4 regions of the Kocuria aegyptia genome follow, and region 1 is predicted to be linked to each of the others. Evidence: riboswitches for the same ligand, from Rfam matches in the RefSeq annotation. Region 1 holds a riboswitch; each other region holds the start of a gene.
The links. Region 1 has a riboswitch for S-adenosylmethionine ahead of ABD220_RS15565 (acetoacetate--CoA ligase). Riboswitches for the same ligand answer to the same signal wherever they lie in the genome.
Positions count from the first base shown of each region.

Region 2: linked by a shared signal. The riboswitch ahead of ABD220_RS01000 (bifunctional o-acetylhomoserine/o-acetylserine sulfhydrylase) and the one ahead of ABD220_RS15565 (acetoacetate--CoA ligase) in region 1 are both predicted to bind S-adenosylmethionine.
Region 3: linked by a shared signal. The riboswitch ahead of ABD220_RS01390 (MetQ/NlpA family ABC transporter substrate-binding protein) and the one ahead of ABD220_RS15565 (acetoacetate--CoA ligase) in region 1 are both predicted to bind S-adenosylmethionine.
Region 4: linked by a shared signal. The riboswitch ahead of ABD220_RS02685 (hypothetical protein) and the one ahead of ABD220_RS15565 (acetoacetate--CoA ligase) in region 1 are both predicted to bind S-adenosylmethionine.

Region 1 is NZ_BAAAOA010000046.1:266,205-271,393, reverse strand. Features, by position in the region: gene ABD220_RS15570 (thiolase family protein) at 1-165, opposite strand, end outside; gene ABD220_RS15565 (acetoacetate--CoA ligase) at 162-2,123, opposite strand; SAM riboswitch class IV at 2,208-2,322, opposite strand; SAM riboswitch class I at 2,429-2,527, shown strand; gene ABD220_RS15560 (O-acetylhomoserine aminocarboxypropyltransferase/cysteine synthase family protein) at 2,610-4,037, shown strand; gene ABD220_RS15555 (CoA-binding protein) at 4,034-4,528, shown strand; gene ABD220_RS15550 (OsmC family protein) at 4,626-5,129, opposite strand.
Region 2 is NZ_BAAAOA010000005.1:72,495-77,683, reverse strand. Features, by position in the region: gene metX (homoserine O-acetyltransferase MetX) at 1-702, opposite strand, end outside; gene ABD220_RS01000 (bifunctional o-acetylhomoserine/o-acetylserine sulfhydrylase) at 699-2,111, opposite strand; SAM riboswitch class IV at 2,188-2,303, opposite strand; gene ABD220_RS00995 (VOC family protein) at 2,446-3,084, shown strand; gene ABD220_RS00990 (CPBP family intramembrane glutamic endopeptidase) at 3,133-3,912, opposite strand; gene ABD220_RS00985 (S9 family peptidase) at 4,010-5,189, shown strand, end outside.
Region 3 is NZ_BAAAOA010000005.1:134,730-139,918, reverse strand. Features, by position in the region: gene ABD220_RS01400 (methionine ABC transporter permease) at 1-523, opposite strand, end outside; gene ABD220_RS01395 (methionine ABC transporter ATP-binding protein) at 580-1,659, opposite strand; gene ABD220_RS01390 (MetQ/NlpA family ABC transporter substrate-binding protein) at 1,656-2,549, opposite strand; SAM riboswitch class IV at 2,659-2,775, opposite strand; gene dxr (1-deoxy-D-xylulose-5-phosphate reductoisomerase) at 2,820-4,064, opposite strand; gene ABD220_RS01380 (GlsB/YeaQ/YmgE family stress response membrane protein) at 4,218-4,490, opposite strand; gene ABD220_RS01375 (solute symporter family protein) at 4,712-5,189, opposite strand, start outside.
Region 4 is NZ_BAAAOA010000007.1:93,174-98,362, reverse strand. Features, by position in the region: gene ABD220_RS02700 (cell division protein PerM) at 1-382, opposite strand, end outside; gene ABD220_RS02695 (glycosyltransferase family 4 protein) at 498-1,661, shown strand; gene ABD220_RS02690 (PIN domain-containing protein) at 1,665-2,048, opposite strand; gene ABD220_RS02685 (hypothetical protein) at 2,060-2,287, opposite strand; SAM riboswitch class IV at 2,301-2,426, opposite strand; gene ABD220_RS02680 (hypothetical protein) at 2,832-3,128, shown strand; gene ABD220_RS02675 (hypothetical protein) at 3,324-3,512, opposite strand; gene cspE (transcription antiterminator/RNA stability regulator CspE) at 3,677-3,883, opposite strand; gene ABD220_RS02665 (DMT family transporter) at 4,097-4,420, opposite strand; gene ABD220_RS02660 (DMT family transporter) at 4,420-4,767, opposite strand; gene ABD220_RS02655 (TetR/AcrR family transcriptional regulator) at 4,771-5,189, opposite strand, start outside.

The DNA.
Region 1 (5,189 bases):
CAGCAGCCCGTCGATCTCGCCCTTGCCGATCCCGGCGTCCTCGACGGCGAGCTTCGCGGCCCGGGCCAGCAGGCCCATGGTCGTGGCGTCCTCCGTCCGGCGGGTCGGTGGGAGCTCGCCCACGCCGACGATCGTGCCGCGCGCCGTTCCCCGGTCGCGACTCATGCGAACAGCCTCCGGAACTCGTCGAGGGAGCCGGGGTTGGCCAGCGACGCCTCGTTCTTCACGGCCTCGCCGCCGGCGGCGAGGCGGGCCGCGCCCTCGACCTTCTTGCCGTTGAGGGTGTAGGGGACCTCGGCGACGGCGAAGACGTGGGCGGGGACGTGCCGGGGCGAGGCCTGGGTGCGGATGTCCGCCCGCAGCTCCGCGGTGAAGCCGGGGGTCAGTTCGTGCCCGTCGGCCATCACGAGGCAGAGGACGACCTCCTCGTCGGTGCGGGCGGTGTGCCCGAAGACGAGGGACTCGGCGACCTCGGGGCGCTGGTCGACCACCCGGTAGATCTCCGCGGTGCCGATCCGCACGCCGTTGGGCTTGAGCGTCGTGTCCGAGCGGCCGTGGACGACGACGGAGCGGCGCGGGGTGATCTCGGCGAGGTCGCCGTGGGTCCACACGTCCGGGCGCTCGGCGAAGTAGGTGTCGTGGTAGCGCTGCAGCCCCCCCTCCCCGAGGAAGGTCAGAGGCATCGACGGGAAGGGCTCGGTGCACACGAGCTCGCCCTTTTCCCCGACCACCGGCGCTCCCCGCTCGTCCAGCACGCTGACGGCGTGCCCCAGGGCGATGCAGGTGATCTCGCCCCGGCGCACCGGGTGAAGGGGGGAGCCGAGCTGGAAGCAGCCGTGGATCTCCGTCCCGCCGCAGATCGAGGCGAAGACCATGTCCTGCTTCACCTCGGCATACAGCCAGTCGTACTGCTCCGGGGAGACGGGCGCCCCGGCCGAGAGGACCGATCGCAGGGCGCGCAGGTCGTGGTGCTCCCGGGGCGCGTACGCGGAGTCCATGAGAGCGGTCAGGTACCGGGGGCTCGTGCCGAAGTGGGTGAGCCCGGCCTCGTCCGCCATCCGCCACAGGTGTCCGTGGTCGGCGGTGCCGTCGGGGAGGCGGGGCGAGGGGTGGCCGTCGATGAGCAGCACGGCCGCCTCCGCGGCCAGGACGGACACGACCCACGCGTACATCATCCAGGCGGTGGACGTGAACCAGGAGTGCACGTCGCCGGGACGGACGTCCCCGTGCAGGACGTGCTCCTTGAGGTGCTGGAGCAGGACGCCACCGGCGCTGTGCACGATGGCCTTGGGCAGCCCCGTGGTGCCCGAGGTGAACATGATCAGGCCGGGGGCGTCGAACGGGAAGCGCTCGAGCGTGAGGGGTGAGGTCTCGTCCGTGAACTCGTCCTCCCACCGGGGGGAACCGACCAGGACGAGATCGGACGTGGTCGCCAGGCGGGCGACGACCTCCTCCGCCTTGTCCCGCACGTCGAAGTCGCGGCCGTTGTAGGCGTAGCTCTGCGCGGCGACCACCACCGACGGGCGCACCTGCCCGATCCGGTCGACCAGGCCGGCCACCCCGAAGTCCGGCGAGCAGCCCGCCCAGGCGGCCCCCAGGGACAGGGTGGCGATCATCGTGGTGAGGTTCTCGACGGTGTTGGGGAGGATGCCGGCGACGACGTCTCCCTCACCGACCCCTGCCGCCCGCAGCCCCGCCTGGACCGCCGCAACCCGTCCACGCAGCTCCCCCACGGTGAGCCGCGTGTGGGTCCCCGTCTCATCCGCGGCGAGCACCGCGAGCCGGTGCGGCTCGCCCCGCAGCAGGTTCTCGGCCACGTTGAGCCGTCCGGCGGGGAAGTACCTGGTCCCGAACATGCGTCCGTGCCGCAGGGAGGGCAGCAGCTCGAGGTCGGCGCCGCCGGTCGGCGGCGCCTGCTCCACGACGTCGCCCTTGTCCCCGCGCACGCCCGTGAAGTCCCACAGCGCGTTCCAGAACTCGTCCCGCCGGGTCACCGACCAGCCGTGCAGCTCGTCGTAGCGACGGGGGTCAAACCCGTTGGCGACTGCGAAGCGACTCATGGCGGAGTCCCTGTAGGCAGAGTCCGGGGGTGTCCAGAGAGTGGCAGGGCCGTGCGGGGTCATCGGGCGGGGCGCGCCTTTCCTGAGCTGATCTGCCCCGTGGCCCGGCACCTTGTTCAGGGGTGCTGCGCAGATCCGGCGCGGAGGGCGCCGTACTTGCCGCAGGCGGTGTGCCCTGCGGCCCGATCCTCATCTGGGGCACCCCGCTACGGGAGAGGGTTGCCGCCCGGCCAGCCAGAGCTTCGCGCCGGGTCTCGTGATCGTGCTGAATGCGTTCTCACGATAGGCCAGGGAAGCCGTCCGTGTCAGATCGGCGAACCGTGGCGGCCCGGTTGGCGCGAAACACTCCGGACGACGACAATGGGAGGCAGCCATCCCGAGCGGCCGAGAGACCTGGATCGACGACGCCGCAGCAACCGTGGTCCACGTCGCAGACCGCACGGTGCTACCGCCAGGACCGATGGAGCAGCGCACTCCCGGGCCGCCCACCGGGGGCACCTCTTCGCCCGGGACCGACCAGCGGCACCACCTGCACGAGGAGTTCTCCCCATGGCCGACCACCAGTTCGGGTTCCGCACCCGCGCCCTGCACGCCGGGGGCACCCCCGACGCCGAGCACGGCGCCCGGGCGGTCCCGATCTACCAGACCAGCTCGTTCGTCTTCAAGGACGCCGACGACGCCGCCAATCTGTTCGCCCTGCAGAAGTACGGCAACATCTACTCCCGCATCGGCAACCCGACCGTCGCGGCGTTCGAGGAGCGCATCGCCTCCCTCGAGGGAGGCATCGGCGCGGTGGCCACCGCCTCCGGCATGTCCGCCGAGTTCCTCGTGTTCGCCGCGCTCGCCCAGGCCGGGGACCACATCGTGGCCTCCGCCCAGCTCTACGGGGGGACGGTCACCCAGCTGGACGTCACCCTCCGCCGGTTCGGGATCGAGACCACGTTCGTGCCCGGCACCGACCCCGCCGACTACCGGGCCGCGGTGCGCCCGGGCACCAAGGCCGTTTACACGGAGGTCGTGGCCAATCCCTCCGGCGACGTCGCGGACCTGGAGGGCCTCGCCGCGGTCGCGCACGAGGCCGGCGTGCCGCTGGTCGTCGACTCGACCATGACCCCGCCGTACCTGGTCCGCCCGATCGAGCACGGGGCGGACATCGTCATCCACTCGGCCACCAAGTTCCTGGGCGGGCACGGCACCACGCTGGGCGGCGTCGTCGTCGAGTCCGGCCGCTTCGACTGGGCGAACGGCAACTTCCCGTCCATGACGGAGCCGGTGCCGACGTACAACGACGTCACCTGGTGGGGGAACTTCGGGGAGTACGGGTTCCTGACCCGGCTGCGCACCGAGCAGCTGCGGGACATCGGCCCCGCGCTGGCCCCCCAGTCCGCGTGGAACCTGCTTCAGGGCGTGGAGACGCTGCCGCAGCGCATGGACGCGCACCTGGCCAACACGCACGCCGTCGCGCGGTGGCTGGCGGAGGACCCGCGCGTCTCCTACGTCAACTGGGCCGGGCTGCCGGACCACCCCCACCACGACCGCGCCCGGAAGTACCTGCCCCTCGGACCCGGCGCCGTGTTCGCGTTCGGGGTCTCCCCCACGGACCGGCTCGGAGGGCGGGAGGTCGGCGCCCGGTTCATCGAGAACCTGCAGCTGGCCAGTCACCTCGCCAACATCGGCGACGCCCGCACCCTCGTGCTGCACCCGGCCTCGACCACTCACCAGCAGCTGAGCGCCGAGCAGCTGCTCCAGGCCGGGGTGCGGGAGGACCTCATCCGCCTGTCGGTGGGCCTCGAGGACGTCGAGGACATCCTCTGGGACCTGGACCAGGCCCTCACCGCGGCCACCGGCCTGTCCCGGGATGCTGCCTCCGCTGTTGGTGCCCCGGCCGGTGTCACTGCTGATGTCACCGCAGATGTCACCGCCGATGTCACTGCCGAGGCCGCCACGGCGACCACGACCGAAGGAGTGCTCCGATGACCCCCGAGACCCGCACCTGGACGGGGCCGAGCGCGCCCGAGCGGCTGAAGATCCTGCACGACACCGAGTCGATCGCCATCGTGGGGGCGTCCGACAAGCCGTCCCGTGCCTCCTACTTCGTCTCGACCTATCTGCTGTCCTCCTCGCCGTACCGGGTGTACTTCGTCAACCCGGTGCTGCAGGAGATCATGGGCCGGCCTGTCTATCCGTCCCTGGCGGAGCTGCCGGAGACGCCCGACGTGGTCGACGCGTTCCGGCGCCACGACGACCTCCCCGGCGTGGCCCGCGACGCCGTGGCGGTCGGGGCGAGGACCCTGTGGCTGCAGCTGGGCTCCTGGCACGAGGAGGCCGCCAGGATCGCCGAGGAGGGCGGGCTCAACGTGGTCATGGACCGCTGCGTGAAGATCGAGCACGCCCGCTTCCACGGCGGCCTGCACCTGGCCGGCTTCAACACCGGCGTGGTCTCGGCGAAGCGGCAGGTCCTGGCCTGAGACCGGCCCGGGACGACGAACGACCCCGGGAGCCTGGAGCTTCCGGGGTCGTTCCCGTCCTGCGGGCGGGGTCGTCCCTGTCCTGCGTGCGGGGTCGTTACACGCGCTCGAGCACGAACCTCACGTCGGCCTTCAGGCTCTGGCTGACCACGCAGTAGCGCTCCGTGGCCCGCGCGAGGCGCTCCAGGCCGGTGTCGTCGAGGTCGGCGTCCACGCGGGCGGTCACGACGACGTCCTGGACCCCGACGGGCACGGCCCGGTCGACGCCCAGGGTGCCGCGGGCGTCGAACATCCCCTCGGCGGTCAGCTCGGTCGAGCGCACCTCCACGCCCATGGCGGTGGCGACGCTGCGCAGGGTCACTCCGGCGCAGGCCAGCAGCGCGTCGAGGAGCATGTCCCCGGAGCAGGCATCGCTGCCGTCCCCGCCGGTGGCGGCGTGCGGACCGCCCCGCACGGGACCCGCCCAGGTGTCGACCGTGCAGGTCAGTCCGGGGTCCCGGAAGTCGCCGTGGGAGTGCAGGGGCGTGCGGGCCGCCGCGGGGTCCTCCCGGTAGCGGTCCTTGAGGGGCGCCTGGAGCTGCCGGAGCTCCGCAGCGGTCATCTGGGTTCGAGATTCCATGGTGCCACTGTAGAGCGTCCGGCGCGGACGGCACCACGCGGG
Region 2 (5,189 bases), on a different contig from region 1:
CGGGCCGTCGTAGTAGTCCCCGCCCCGGAAGTGGGGGTCCTGGCGGATCGCGAGCTTCTGCGCCTGGCCCCAGGCGAGCTGCTCGGCGCTGGACTGGGCGCACGCGGCGACCACCGCGCACGCCCGGACGCGGTCCGGGTAGGTTACGGCCCACTCCAGGGCCCGGGCCCCGCCCATGGAGCCGCCGATGACCAGGCGCCAGGCGTCGATGCCTAGGGCGTCGGCCAGGGCCGCCTCGGCGTGCACGCAGTCCCGGACGGTGACGAGCGGGAAGCGGGAGCCCCAGGGGCGGCCCTGGGGGTCCACCTCCGGCGGCGCGGGGGTCGCCGGGCCCGTGGACCCGTAGCAGCCGCCCAGGATGTTGGTGCAGACCACGAACCAGCGGTCCGTGTCGATGGCGGCGCCGGGGCCGACGAGGCCCTCCCACCAGCCGCCGCTCTGCGCGGCGCGCCGCTCGGCCTCGGGGGCGCCGGGGCGGGCCCGGCCGGTCGCCACGTGGGTGTCCCCGGTGAGGGCGTGCTCCACCAGGACCGCGTTGGAGCCGTCCGGGGCGAGCGTCCCCCAGGTCTCGTAGGCGATCCGGACCCCGGGCAGCCGGAAACCCGACTCGAGCTCCAGCTCGCCGATCCCGGCCACCCGCGGCACGCCGTCCTCGCGCACGGTGGTCCCGGCGTCCGTGCCCCCCACGACCGTCACGGTCACTCCTGCCCTCCGTGCGCGGCCGCGGCCGCGGCGAAGCCCTGTTCCAGGTCCGCCAGGATGTCGTCGATGTTCTCCAGGCCCACGGACAGCCGCACGAAGCCGGGTTCCACGCCGGCGGCCAGCTGCTCCTCGGGCAGGAGCTGGCTGTGCGTGGTGGACGCCGGGTGGATCACGAGGGAGCGGACGTCGCCGATGTTCGCGACGTTCGAGTGCAGGGTCAGGGCGTCCACGAAGGCCGCTCCGGCCTCCCGGCCGCCGTCGAGGACGAAGCCCAGGATCGATCCGGCGCCCCGGGGCGCGTACTTCTGCGCCCGCTCGTGCCACGGGGAGGACTCCAGCCCGGCCCAGGACACCGCGCGCACGTCCTCGCGCGCCTCGAGCCAGCGGGCCACCCTCCCGGCGTTGGCCACGTGCCGCTCCATCCGCAGGGACAGCGTCTCGATGCCCTGTTCGATGAGGAACGCGTTGAACGGGGAGATCGCCGAGCCGAGGTCGCGCAGCAGCTGCACGCGGGCCTTGAGGATGTAGGACAGGTTGACGCCGAAGGGGCCCTCCGCGCCCAGGGCCTCGGCGTAGACGAGGCCGCCGTAGGACTCGTCCGGCTGGTTGAAGCCGGGGAAGCGCTCGGGGTAGCGGCCGAAGTCGAAGTTCCCGGAGTCCACGATCACGCCGCCGATGGCGGTGCCGTGCCCGCCCAGGAACTTGGTGGCCGAGTGCACCACGATGTCCGCGCCCCAGCGGAAGGGCTGGATGAGGTACGGGGTCGCGACGGTGTTGTCCACGATCAGCGGCACCTCGTGGTCGTGGGCGATCCCGGAGACCGTCTCGAGGTCGAGGACGTCGTTGCGCGGGTTCGGGATCGTCTCCGCGTAGAAGGCCTTCGTGTTCGGCCGGACCGCCCGGCGCCAGGCCTCGGGGTCGTCCGGGTCCGCCACGAAGGTGGTCTCGATGCCGAGCTTCGGCAGCGTGAACTTCAGGAGGTTGTAGGTCCCGCCGTACAGGCTGGGGCTGGCCACGACGTGGTCGCCCGCGCCGGCGACGTTGAGCACGGCGAAGGTCGTCGCCGACTGCCCCGCGCTGAGCATGAGGGCGCCCACGCCGCCCTCCAGGGCGGCGATCCGGTTCTCCACGACCTCCGTGGTCGGGTTGCCGATCCGCGTGTAGATCGGGCCGAGCTCGGCGAGCGCGAAGCGGTCGGCGGCGGCCTGGGCGTCGGGGAAGACGAAGGACGTGGTCTGGTGGATCGGCAGGGCGCGGGAGCCGGTGACCGGGTCGGGACTCTGTCCCGCATGGATCTGCCGGGTCTCGAAGGCCCAGCCCCCGGGGTTCGCCGGGGTGGGGCGTTCGGCCGGGGCCAGGTCGGTCGGGGCGGCGGAGACGCCGGTGCTGGAGGCGGGGAGGTCGGACATGCCGTGGGACTCCTTGCGGATCTCAGGGGTCCCGTCCCGGCCGAGGCGGTGCGGCCGGGAAGGGCCGGGCGCCGGGGACCCGCGCTTGCTCGCTCGCCGGTCGCGAGGAGCCTGGTCTTCACCCAGGGCACCCCACCGCGGTGGAGGGTTGCCGGCCAGCTAGCTGGGGCTTGGACGCTGGCGCTCATGACCTGGACAGCATTCTCCGGACCCGGGCGACACGGCGTCAAGCCGGGCCGCGTCGTGACGCCCGGCGCCGGGCCTCACCCGCACCGCGCCCGGCGCGTCGCGGGCCGATTTGGAGACGAAAGTCACACGGTGCCACGATGTGCCCATGAGAGTCGACCACGTGTCCTACGCCTGCCGCCCGGAGGGCCTGGCGGCCACCACCGAGCGCATCGCGAACCAGCTCGGGATCGAGCCGGTCAAGGGCGGGGTGCACCCCCGTTTCGGCACCCGCAACATGATCCTGCCGCTGACGAACCACCAGTACGTGGAGGTCGTCGAGGTCCTCCCGCACCCGGCTGCGGAGAAGGCTCCCTTCGGCCAGGCCGTGCGCGCCCGGTCCGAGGCCGGCGGCGGCTGGCTGGGCTGGGTCGTGGAGGTCGACGACCTCGCCCCCTTCGAGCAGCGCCTCGGGCGCCGGTCCGTGCCCGGTCAGCGGGTGTTCCCGGACGGCCGGTGCCTGGAGTGGCACCAGATCGGCGTCAAGGGCCTGATCGCCGACCCGCAGCTGCCGTTCATGGTCCGCTTCGACTCCGCCCCGGAGATGCACCCGTCCCAGGCGAGGCTCACGGACGTCGGGCTCGCGGGCATGTGCATCGCCGGGTCCCCGGAGCGGGTCGCGGAGTGGCTGGGCGCCCCCGTCGAGACCGCGCTCGAGGACCTCGAGGTCGACTGGCGCTATCCGGACGGCACCCCGGGAGTGCTCTCCGTCACCTTCAGCACCCCGGACGGGCCCGTCACCATCTGAGGCCCGGCCGCGGTCCGGGCGGCGGGCCGCAGCCGGGCGGGGCCGGGCTCAGCCCAGGAACCGGGCGGCGCCGAGGAAGCCCACGGCGTCCAGCAGGAAGTGCGCGACGACGAGGGGCATCACCCGCCCGGTGCGCCGGTAGAGCTCCGCGAAGACGAGGCCCATCACCACGTTGCCGAGGAAGGGCCCGATCCCCTGGTAGAGGTGGTAGCTGCCGCGGAACAGGGCGGTGACCACGAGCACCACGGGCCAGCTCCAGCCGATGCGGGTCAGCCGGTCCGCGAGGAACGCGACCACGACGACCTCCTCGACCAGGGCGTGGCGCAGGGCCGAGAGCAGCAGCACGGGCACCGTCCACCAGTGCTCGGCGAGCCCGGACGTGCTGACCTCCGCGGTGACGCCCAGGGCCCGGCCGGCGCCGTAGAGCGCCAGCGTCCCCAGGCCCATGAGCAGGAAGAGCACGGTGCCGAGGCCGAGGTCCGGGAGGGGCATGCGGGCGTCGAGACCGATCCGCCGGCGGACCGTGCCCAGGGCACCGGCGGAGCCGGCGAGCAGGTAGAGCGCGAGCAGCACCGGCACCAGGTCCAGGGCGATGCCGGTGAGCTGGCGCAGCAGGTCGAAGAGGGGCTGCAGGCTCAGCGGCGGGTTCATCGTGGCCTGCGCCTCGGACAGCGGCCCGCGCGCCAGGTGCTCCGCGAGGGACAGCAGCGCGTATAGGGCCGAGGCACCCAGGGACACCCCGAGCACCAGCAGCACCTGCAGCCACAGGTCGGCGCGGGTGGATCCGAAGGCGGGCGGTCGCGGGGCGAGATGGGCCGGGGTGCTCATGCGGCCATTCTGGCACCGGCGCACCGGCCGGCCCGCGCACCCCGCGGCGGGCGCCCCGGGCCGTCCGCCCCGCGGCGTCTTCCCTAGGATGGGAACCATGACTGTCCTTCCCCCGCAGATCCGCCAGCAGCCCGTCGAGCGCGCCTTCCACGGCCACGTGTTCTCCGACCCGTACGAGTGGATGCGGGACAAGGACTCCCCCGAGGTGCTGGCCCACCTCGCCGCGGAGAACGAGTACGCGGAGTCCGCCACCGCCCACCTCGCGGAGCTGCGGGAGACGATCTTCGGGGAGATCAAGGACCGCACCCAGGAGACCGACCTGTCCGTGCCCAGCCGGCGCGGCGGCTGGTGGTACTTCGCCCGCACGGTGGAGGGCGGCGCGCACCAGGTGTTCTGCCGGGTCCCGGCCGTGAGCACCGGCGACGTCATCGCGGACTGGACCCCGCCCGTCGTCGAGCCCGGCACCCCCATGACCGGGGAGCAGGTGCTCCTCGACGCCAACGCGGAGGCCGCCGAGCACGAGTTCTACTCCCTCGGCAGCTTCGACGTCTCCGAGGACGGGGAGCTGCTGGCCTGGGCCGAGGACGTCACCGGCGACGAGCGCTTCACCCTGCGCGTGCGGGACCTCACCACGGGAGCCCTGCTCGCCGACGAGATCCCCGGGACCTTCTACGGGTCCTTCCTCTCCCCGGACGCCCGCGCCGTGTACTACACGGTGGTGGACGAGTCCTGGCGCCCCCACCAGCTGCGCCGGCACGAGCTGGGCACCCCGCTGGCCGAGGACGTCGTCGTCCACGAGGAGACCGACCCCGGTCTCTGGCTCGGGGCGGGCCTGTCCGCGGACCGCCGCTGGATCGTGGTGGAGGCGATGTGCTCCGAGTTCTCCGAGCAGCTCATCCAGCCGGTCGCGGACCCGTCGGCACCGCTGCAGGTCGTGCTGCCCCGCACCGACCGAGTGCTCTACGAGGCGGAGCCCCTGCTGCTGGACGGCCGGGAGCAGATCCTGCTGACCCACGACCACGACGCCCCGAACTCCCGGATCTCCCTCATGGACCCGGCCGACCTCGGCCGCCCGGTCGCGGAGGTGGCCCTGCGGGACGTCGTGCCGGCCTCCGACACCGTCCGCGTCAACGGCTGCGCCGTCACGGCCACCCACCTGGTGGTCTCCGTCCGGGCGGACACCACGCTGCGGGTCCGGCTGCTCCCGCTCGCCGGGCTGGGCACGGCCGCTCAGGCCGACCCCGTGGAGCCGGCGTTCGCCGAGGAGCTCTACACCG
Region 3 (5,189 bases), on a different contig from region 1:
CCGCCGCCCACGTGACCTCGTCGTTGAACCGCTGGTAGCCCAGGCGCAGGGCGAAGTCGCCCAGGCCGCCGGCGCCGATGGCCCCGGCCATCGCGGACATGTCCGTGATGCCGATGACGAGGAAGGTGTAGCCGAGCACCAGGGGCCCCAGCGCCTCGGGCAGGATCACCGTGGTGATGATCCGGCCGCGGGAGACCCCCATCGAGCGGGCCGCCTCGACGACGCCGGGGTCCACGCTCATGAGGTTCTGCTCGACGATGCGCGCCACCGCGAACATCGCCCCGATGGTCATCGCGAAGATCGCCGCGTTGGGGCCCAGCCGGGTCCCGACGACCCCCTGGGTGACCGGGCCCAGCGCGGCCAGCAGGATGATGAACGGGATCGGCCGGACGAAGTTCACCACGAGGTTCAGCCCCTCGTGCACCGCACGGTTCTCCAGGATGTTGCCCCGGCGGGTGACGTAGAGGCCCACGCCCACGAGCAGACCGAGCAGGCCGGCGAGCAGCAGCGTGACGGCCACCATGTAGAGGGTCTCCCCGAGCGCGGACAGCAGCTCGGGTCCCAGGACGGACCAGTCGTTCACGCGGCCACCTCTCTCAGGGTCGTGATCCGGGACATCTCGTCGACCACGGCCTGCACGGCCGTGTCCTCGCCGGTCAGCTCGAAGGTCAGGGACCCGAACGACTGCTCCTGGAGCACGCTGATCCCGCCGTAGGCGATGGTGAAGCGGACCCCGCGGGCGGCGCCGTCGGAGAGCACCCCGCCGATGTCCACGCCGTCGCCGACGTCCACGATCACCAGGCGCCCGCGGTGGGCGCGGCGCAGCCGTTCCACCTCGCGGGCGTCGGGCACCGAGTGCAGGACCGAGGAGACGAAGCGGCGGGCGGTCTCGGTGCGGGGCCGGGCGAAGATGTCCACGGTGGAGCCGTGCTCCACGACCTTCCCGTCCTGCATCACGGCCACGCGGTCGGCGATCGCCCGGACCACGTCCATCTCGTGGGTGATGATCACGATCGTGATCCCCAGCTCGCGGTTGACCCGCTGCAACACCTGCAGGACCTCCTGCGTGGTCTCCGGGTCGAGGGCGCTCGTCGACTCGTCGGCCAGGAGCAGCTTCGGGCTGGTCGCCAGGGCCCGGGCGATGCCCACGCGCTGCTTCTGCCCGCCGGAGAGCTGCTCCGGGTAGTTGCCGGCGCGGGCCGACAGGCCCACGAACTCGAGCAGCTCCGCCACCCGGGCCCGGCGCTTCTCCTTGGGCCAGCCGGCCCGCTTCAGCGGGTACTCGACGTTGCCCGCGACGGTGCGGGAGGTGAAGAGGTTGAACTGCTGGAAGATCATGCCGATCTCCTGCCGGACCGGCGCGAGCTCGGTCTCGCGCCGGCCGGCCACCTCGAACCCCTCGACGGTCAGGGACCCCGAGGACACGGGCTCGAGCCCGTTGATCAGGCGCACGAGGGTGGACTTGCCCGCCCCGGAGTAGCCGATCACCCCGAAGATCTCGCCGCGGCGGACGTCGAGGCTGACGTCGTCGACCGCCACCACCTCGCGCGCCGCGCGCCCCGAGCCGGTGCGGAAGGTCTTGGAGACGTTGCGGAAGGAGACGAGCACCTCGTCCGGGCGCCCGGGGGCGGACGGCCCGGCCGGGACCGCCGCGCTCACCGTCCCTGGTCCTTCAGCTCCTGCTGGTAGCGCGCGGTCAGCTCCTGGAGCTCCTCCGGCTCCAGCTGCAGCGGCACGGCGGTGTCCTTGGTCTCCTCCATCTCGGCGTCGACGACGGCCTGCTCGTGGTAGAGGTCCGCGACCTGCCGGAGGGTCTCGTCGCCGGCGAGCTCCTCGGTCGTGGTGAAGAGGTTGACGTAGGCGCGCGAGCCCTCCGCCTCGGGGTCGTCCTGGGCCAGCGCGGACTTCGGGTCGATGTCCGCGCGGGCCAGGAAGTCGTTGTTGATCACCGAGCCGGCCACCGAGTCGAGGGAGAGCACCGTCTGCTCCGCGGACACGGGGGTGACCCGCACCTTCGAGGCCTCGGTGTCGACGTCCAGCTCCGTGGGGATGAGGGTGTCACTGGTCAGCTCGACCAGGCCGGCGGACTCGAGCACGATCAGGGCCCGGGAGAGGTTCACCGCGTCGTTGGGCACGGCGATCTCGTCGCCCTCCTGGAACTGCTCCACGGAGTCGTGCTCGTTGGAGTACAGGCCCAGCGGGTAGATCGACGTCGAGCCGATCGGGGTGATCGAGCCCCCGGCGGAGTTGTTGTAGTCCGCGAGGAAGGGCACGTGCTGGAACCAGGTCATGTCCACGTCGCCGGACTCGGTGGCCGGGTTGGGCTGGTTGTAGTCGGAGAAGTCGACGTACTCGACGGTGAGCCCCTGCTCCTCGGCCAGCTGCTGGAGCACGTCGTGGGTCGGGTGGGAGCCGACGACGCCGATGGTGACCTTGCCGTCGGCGAGGGCGCCCTCGCCGGAGGACTCCCCGGCGGAGCCTCCGCAGGCGGCGAGGGTGAGGCCGAGGGTCGTGGCCAGGGCGAGGAAGGGGAGGCGCTGCGATCGCATGTGATGCCTTTCCGTGGGTCCGGGGTGTCCGGGGTGTCCGAGGTCTCCACCGGCTCCGACGGGCCCGGCGGCCACGGTCGAGGGCACGCCGGAGGGCGCATGCGCGGTCGGACCGTACTTGCCGCCGGCCCTCGATGGCCGGTGCCAGATGGTTCTCCTGGGGCACCCCACTACGGGAGAGGGTTGCCGCCCAGCCAGCCAGGGCTTCACGCTGGGACTCGTCATCCGCCCGACAGACTAGCACGTGCGGCGAGGGCCGATCCCGCCCCGTCAGCGGGCGAGGAGCTCCCGGACCCGGCGGCGGGCCCAGCCCTCGGCCGCCAGCACGGCCTCGAGCTCGAGCGGGCCGTCGTCGTCGTGCTCGCCCAGCACCGCCTCCACCGTGTCCACGATCGCGGGGAACCGGATCCGGCCGTCGTGGAAGGCGTGCACCGCCTCCTCGTTGGCCGCATTGAACACCGCGGGGAAGGTCCCGCCCCGCTCCCCCGCCGCCTTGATGAGCCGGACGGCCGGGAACGCCACCGGGTCGAGGGGCTCGAAGGTCCACGCCGTGGCGCGCGTCCAGTCGCACGGCAGGGCGGCGCCGGGCACCCGGTGGGGCCAGGCCAGACCGAGGGCGATGGGCAGGCGCATGTCCGGCGGCGAGGCCTGGGCGAGGGTGGAGCCGTCCACGAACTGGACCATGGAGTGCACGACCGACTGGGGGTGGACCACCACGTCGATGCGCCCGAGGGGGACGTCGAAGAGCAGGTGGGCCTCGAGCACCTCGAGTGCCTTGTTCACCATGGACGCCGAGTTGGTCGTCACCATCAGACCCATGTCCCACGTCGGGTGGCGCAGCGCGTCCTGCGGAGTGACCGTCTCCAGCTCCGCCCGGGACCGGCCGCGGAACGGGCCGCCGGAGGCCGTCAGCACGAGCCGGTCGACCTCACCGGCGGTGCCGCCGCGCAGCGCCTGGGCCAGCGCCGAGTGCTCGGAGTCCACCGGGATCAGGGCGTCCGGGTCCCCGGTCGCCGCGGCGGCGGCCTTGACGAGGGCCCCCCCGGCGATCAGCGACTCCTTGTTCGCCAGCGCGAGCTTGTGCCCGGCCCGCAGCGCCGCCAGCGTGGGGGCGAGCCCGATGGAGCCGGTGATGCCGTTGAGCACGAGGTCCGCGTCGGGCCCGTGCACGATCTCGGGGCGGTGGTCCCCCGCCCCGGCGGCCGCGGCCCGGTCCGCGATCAGGCGGGCCAGGCGGGCCGCGTCCTGACCGGTGCCGCTCGTGGCCACGACCGCGGCACGGGTCTCGACGGCCTGGTCCGCGAGCAGCTCGAGGTGGCGCGCGCCGGCGGCGAGTGCGACCACGGTGAACGGGGCCCCGCCCTCGAGCTCACGGGCGGCGCGCACGACGTCGAGCGCCTGGGTGCCGATCGAGCCCGTCGAGCCGAGGACGCTGATCCTGCGGGGACCGGCGGCGGCCAGCGCGCGCAGCTCGGGCGTCTGACGGGGACGGGGCGGGGTGGCGGGGGGCGTCATGACCCCCAGTATCCCCCAGCGGGCCTCCTGCCTGCCGCGCCCCGGCGATTGCCGGGGCGGTGTCCGGGGCGGGCACCCAGGGCGTCCCGGGACGGACCGAGGCCCCGCCCACCGGGAACGGTGGACGGGGCCTCGGCGACCGACGGGGTCGGATCAGCGCGTGGCGCGGCCCCTGCGGCCGCTGACCGCGCCCCAGATGAAGAGCACGATGAGGGCTCCCACGACGGCGGTGATGATGGTGCCGATGTCGAACGCGGACTCCAGGCTGCCGATGCCGATCAGCGAGCCCAGGAAGCCTCCCAGGAGGGCGCCCACGATGCCGATGACGATGGTGACGATGATGCCGCCGCCCTGGCTGCCCGGCATGATGAGCTTGGCGAGGGCACCGGCGATGAGGCCGAGGATGATCCAGCTGATGATTCCCATGATGGCTCCTTATCCGTCCCGGGAGGGACTTTCATTGTACGCAACCGGCCAGTATCCCTGGAATACCCTGAGGTTGCTTCTGCTCACCACCCTAGCCGACGGTCAGCCACCTGTCTGTTCACGTTGGTGAATCAGCGGGTGAGCCCCGGACGCGGCCCGGCCCGCCGGAAGCCGGGGCTTCGGGCGGGCCGGGGATCCTCCCAGGTGGGAGCGGGAATCCGTCAGTGGGCGACGGGCTTCTCCGCGCCGATGCCTGTGAGCGAGCGCACCTCCATCTCGGACTGCTTGACCGGGTCCTCGAGACGGCGCTCCGTCATGGAGCCGATGAAGCCGAGGAGGAAGGACGCCGGGATCGAGACGATGCCCGGGTTCTGCAGCGGGAACCACGCGAAGTCGGCCGTCGGGATCATCGACGTCTCGGTGCCGGACATGACCGGGGAGAAGATGATGAGGCCCACCGAGATGAACAGGCCGCCGTACATCGACCAGACCGCGCCCCGGGTGGTGAAGCGCCGCCAGTAGAGGGAGTACAGGATGGTCGGCAGGTTCGCCGAGGCCGCGACCGCGAAGGCGAGCGCCACGAGGAACGCGACGTTCTGGCCCTGCGCGCCGATGCCGCCCGCGATGGAGACGAGGCCGATGACCACCACCGTGGTCTTCGCGACCCGCAGCTCCTTGCGGGGATCGGAGTTCCCCTTC
Region 4 (5,189 bases), on a different contig from region 1:
GCCAGAACTGGCCCTCCCAGCAGGCGCGCGCCAGCCGTCGCCCGGCGTGCCAGGCGAGCGCGAACGGGACGAGGGTCAGCCCGAGCGGGACGAGGTTGAGCGTCCCCGTGGTCGCGGGCAGCCCGGCACCCGGGTCCAGGGCCACCTGGAGAGGGGTGAGGTGGGCGAGCAGCCACACGTGGCCGGAGAGCACGAACCCGCCGGCCAGGCCGAGGGTGTCGAAGCCGTCGGCGAGCCACACCATGAGGACGGTCAGCAGGACCACCAGGTAGGACACCACGGCCACGGAGCCGAGTTCCAGCACGCCCTGCAGCCACAGCGGCATCGGCACGCCCTGGCGGTCGGGGCGTGCTGCGGGGGAAGAAGAGCCATGGGAGTTCATCACCGCCCATCCTCCCACGCCCGCGCGGCGCCCCGGCAGAGGCTTCACGACGGCTTCACCGGCGGGCCACGCCCTGCTTGCCGCTCGGTCGCCGGGCCCGGCCAGGCTCGGGTCCATGAGAGTCGCCGTGGTCGCCGAGCAGTTCCTCCCCCACCTCAACGGAGTCACCCACTCGGTGCTGCGGGTCGTCGAGGAGCTGGCCGCCGAGGGCCACGACGTCGTCGTCGTGGCCCCCTCCTACGACCCCGCTCCGCTCGGGCGCCTCGCGGAGGAGGTCGTCGAGGACCTCGCCGGGGTGCCGGTGCACCGGCTGCCCGCCGTTCCGCTGACCGGCTACCCCGCCGTGCGGGTGGCGGGCGGGACCGTGGCGCGGGTGCGCCGGCAGCTGGAGCACTTCCGGCCCGACGTGGTCCACGTGGCCTCCCCGTTCGTGCTGGGCCGCCGGGCGATCGTGGCGGCCCGGCAGCTCGGGGTGGCCTGCGTGGCGGTCTACCAGACGGACGTCCCCGGCTACGCGGCCAAGTACGGGGCGCCGTTCCTCGAGCAGCTCCTCTGGGGGCACGTGCGCTCCATGCACAACCTCGCGACGCTCACGCTGGCGCCGTCCACCTCGGCGGTCCGGCAGCTCACCGAGCACGGCGTGCGGGACGTGCACCTGTGGCGGCGCGGGGTGGACACCACCCGCTTCTCCCCGCGGCACCGGGACGAGCGGTGGCGGGAGGAGGTCGGCGGCGGCCGGCGGATCGTCGGCTACGTGGGCCGGATCGCGCCGGAGAAGCAGGTGGAGGACCTCTCGGCGGTCGCGGACCTGCCCGGCACGCGGCTGGTGGTCGTGGGCTCGGGGCCGGAGGAGGACGCCCTGCGCCGCCGGCTCCCGCAGGCGCACTTCACCGGCCGCCGCAGCGGCGCCGACCTGGCGCGCATCATGGCGTCCTTGGACGTGTTCGTCCATCCCGGCGAGTTCGAGACGTTCTGCCAGACGATCCAGGAGGCCATGGCCTCCGGTGTGCCGGTGGTCGCGACCGGCCGGGGCGGGCCGCTCGACCTCGTGGACCGGTCCCGCACCGGCTGGCTCTATCCCCCGGGGGACCTCGGGGCGCTGCGCGGGCACGTGGTCGATCTGCTCGGCGACGAGGCGAAACGGGCCGCGTTCGGGGCCGCGGCGCACGCGGCGGTCCAGGGCCGGACGTGGGACGTGCTCGTCGGCCAGCTGCTCGAGCACTACGAGCGGGCCGTGGCGCTCTCGGCGCCGGGCCGTCGCGACCGCCGGGCCGCCTGAGGGCTACCGCCGGGCGGGGGACGCGTCCAGCACGGACGCCCCGGTGCCGGCGTACCGCCCGGGCTCCGCGGTCAGCACGGTCAGCCCGTGCACCCTGGCCGTGGCCGCGGTGAGACCGGCGAGTGGGTCGGCCGCCGCGCTCTCGCCCAGCGCACCCCAGACCCGCGCCACGGCGGCGTCCACCGGCAGCACCCGGCCCGGGAAGCGCAGCTCGAGCTGCTCGGCCCACAGCGTCTCGTCGGGACGCTCGGCGAGCAGCTCGCCGAGCACCGTGGCCGGGAGGAACAGCCGCCGGTGACCGTGCCGGCGCAGGACCTCGGCCAGTTCGGGGCAGCGCTCCGGGGTGCGCACCCCCAGCAGCACGGAACGGTCCAGGAGGAGGTCCACGGGAAGGGGCCTCAGGCTGCCGCGGCGAGCTCCCCGCGGGCCGGAGCCAGCAGGAAGTCCACGAACTCGGTGCGGACCTGCACCACACGGGCGTAGTCCTCGATGCTCATGGCGGAGGCACTGATCGCCGGGACGTCCGGCGCCGGGTCGCTCCGGGCGGCGTCCCCGCTGGCCGGGACGCTCCGGGAGGTCTCGGGGAACGTTGCCGCTCGGGCGGCGGGGTGGCGGGGGTCGGTCATGACCGGGGTCCTTCGTGCGCTCTTGCTCGCACCGGGTACCGCTGCTGCGGCGATGCGAGCCGCTTCGTCATCCGAACCACCCGTGAACATGGGGTTGGTGCCCGGTCAAGTCGGAGCTTGCCGACCGGGTCTCTTGAAGCTCCCTCCATTCAACCACATCACCTGGCCCGCAGCGGTGCAGCACCCGGTGCCACCCTCCTGTGCGCCGGTCTTCCCCGGGGTGTCATCGCCCCGACACCTCGACGACACATCATTGCGCTGAAATGGGTCCCGATGAACCGGGAACGGCGCCGGCGACCACCCCGCGCATTACGTTTCGGTGACACAACTCACGGCCGGCTTGTCGTGGTGTCGGAGCCTCGGGGTAGCCTGAGTCTGCTTCTCGAGATGCGGCGTCCGCGTGCTCGGCCGGAGATCGACGATCCCCGGCGGGTGAGCGGAGAGGCTCCGACCCGCTGCGCGCCAACCCGATGTTCCCGGGTGGATCGGATGACGAAGCGGCGGGCAACGCCATCGGATGCCTGCAAGAACGTCAGGAGAAAACATGACCATGTCCGAAGAAAGAACGACCAGCACCACCGACCAGCACGAGGAGTGGATCGACGTGACCGTCACCACCCTCCCCGATCTGCACCTCGTCCGGCTCACGTCGACCGACGGGGACGTGCAGGAGTACCTGAGCGCCGAGGCCGACGACCTCGCCGCCGCGGCGGAGCACACGGAGGGACCCGCGCAATGGTGCGCCAAGTACCGCCAGCTCCTCGTTCCCGGAGCCCTCGCGGCGACCGGGCGGCACCCGTTCTTCAAGCTCCACCCCTCGTCCCTCCCGCTGTCGGCGTAGCCGGCGGGCAGGACACGACGGAGGGCGCAGCCCACCGGGCTGCGGCCTCCGTCGTGCGGGGCGGGAACAGCCCGAGACGCCGCACCGGAGCCGGATCGCTGCAGGGCAGGAGCACAGCAGGGCCGGAGCACGCTGGGAGGCGGTACGACGGCGGGGGTCCGGCGGTCCGGGAGCACGGGCGGATCCGCGGGACGCTCACTCGAGACCGTAGTCCCCCGCGGAGCCCCAGCCGCCGCCGGCCTCGTCGGCCGAGCCGTCGAACTCCCACTCGGAGGCCTCCACCTCGAAGGGCACGGAGACGTCCAGCTGGGCGTCGGAGATCCGGTTCACCACGAAGGGGTCCTCCGGCTCCTCCGCGGCGGGGCACGGATCGGGGACGGTCACGGTGCTTCCTCCCGGTGGTTCTGGCGGTGCTCGTCCCCGGTGCTCCGGGACCGGTAGTTCAGGACCGGCGCTTCAGGACCGGCGCGGCACGACGACAGAACCGCCGCCGGGCAGAGCCCGGCGGCGGTTCTGGAGGATCAACGGGCCGTGGCCCGCGGGGATCCTTAGGAGATGACGTTGATGTTCGCGGCCTGGGGGCCCTTGGGGCCGTCCTGGGTCTCGAACTCGACGCGGTCGTTCTCGTTCAGCGAGCGGAAGCCGTTCGAGTTGATCGCGGAGAAGTGGGCGAAGACGTCCTTGGAGCCGTCCTCGGGGGTGATGAAGCCGAAGCCCTTGTCAGCGTTGAACCACTTGACGATACCGGTAGTCATGGGAGACCTGATCCTTCATGAGATGAACGTTTCCCGACGTTCGAGAAACCAAACAGTTGTGATGCATGGAAAACGTCTTCTCAGAAAAACTGCTGCACCCGAGTGGGCCGAACTGCTTGAAAGACAAAAACGAACCTCAACAACTGCAGACCACTCTACACGAGATCCGGCACCGCACCACCCGGGCGCCGCCGGCCTCCTGCGAGGAGCCGCTCAGGCCGGCAGGGCGCCCAGCTCGATCAGCAGCACCCCGCCGACGATGAGGGCCACGCCGACCGCCGTCACCCAGGTGAAGGGCTCGCGGAACAGCAGCCGGCCGGCCAGCGCCGTCAGCGCCACCCCGCTGGCCGACCAGATGCCGTAGGCGACCCCCAGCGCCATGCCCTCGGCCAGGGCCAGACTCAGGCAGGTGAACGCGACCAGGTAGCCGGCGGCCACCGCCGCGTACCAGCGGGGGCGGCCCCGGGCGGCCATCCGCAGGGACAGGGTCCCTGCGACCTCGGTGAGGATCGCGACGGTGAGGAAGAGCCACGCCATCAGCCGGCCTCCTCCGGTCGCTGGGCAGGGCGGTGGGAGCCGATCTCCACGCAGAGCACACCGGCCACGACCAGGACGATCCCGGCCAGCACGGCCGGGCTCAGCTGCTCACCGAAGAGCACGGCCGCACCGAGCGCCGTGAGCATCACCCCCAGGGCGGCCCACACGCCGTAGGCGACCCCCACGGGCGTGCCGCGGCGCAGCACGGCGGCCAGGAGCGTGAAGGCGGCGCCGTAGCCGGTGACGACGAGCACGTACCAGGCGGGCTCGTCCAGTGCGGCCTTCAGCGACAGCGTGGCCGCCACCTCGCTGAGCACGGCGGCGAGCAGCAGCAGCCATCGGGTCACCGCTCAGTCCGCCAGCAGGGCGTCGGCCACCGCCCGGACCCGCGCCCGCTCCGCGGGGTCCGGGGCGAAGACTCCCGCGGCGTCGGCGAACCACACGCCGTCGGCGATCAGCCGCACGGCCAGCAGCCGGCTGCGGCGCTCGACGGGCAGGTCCTCGGGCAGGGTCAGCCACGGCGCCACGCGCGCGCTCCAGCGCTCCTTGAGCGTCGCCCGCAGCCGCTGGTCGGTGAGCATCACGAGATCCGTCTCGTCGACCTCGCCCGAGAGGCACCAGTCCAGGTAGGCGCGCAGGCGTTCCGCGACGGGCACCTGCTCCGGCGGGGCACAGAGGCGGGCGGCCATCTGCGCGTCCCAGCCGTCCATCACCCGGTCCACCAGGGCGAGCATCAGCGCTTCCTTCGTGGGGAAGTGGTACATCACTC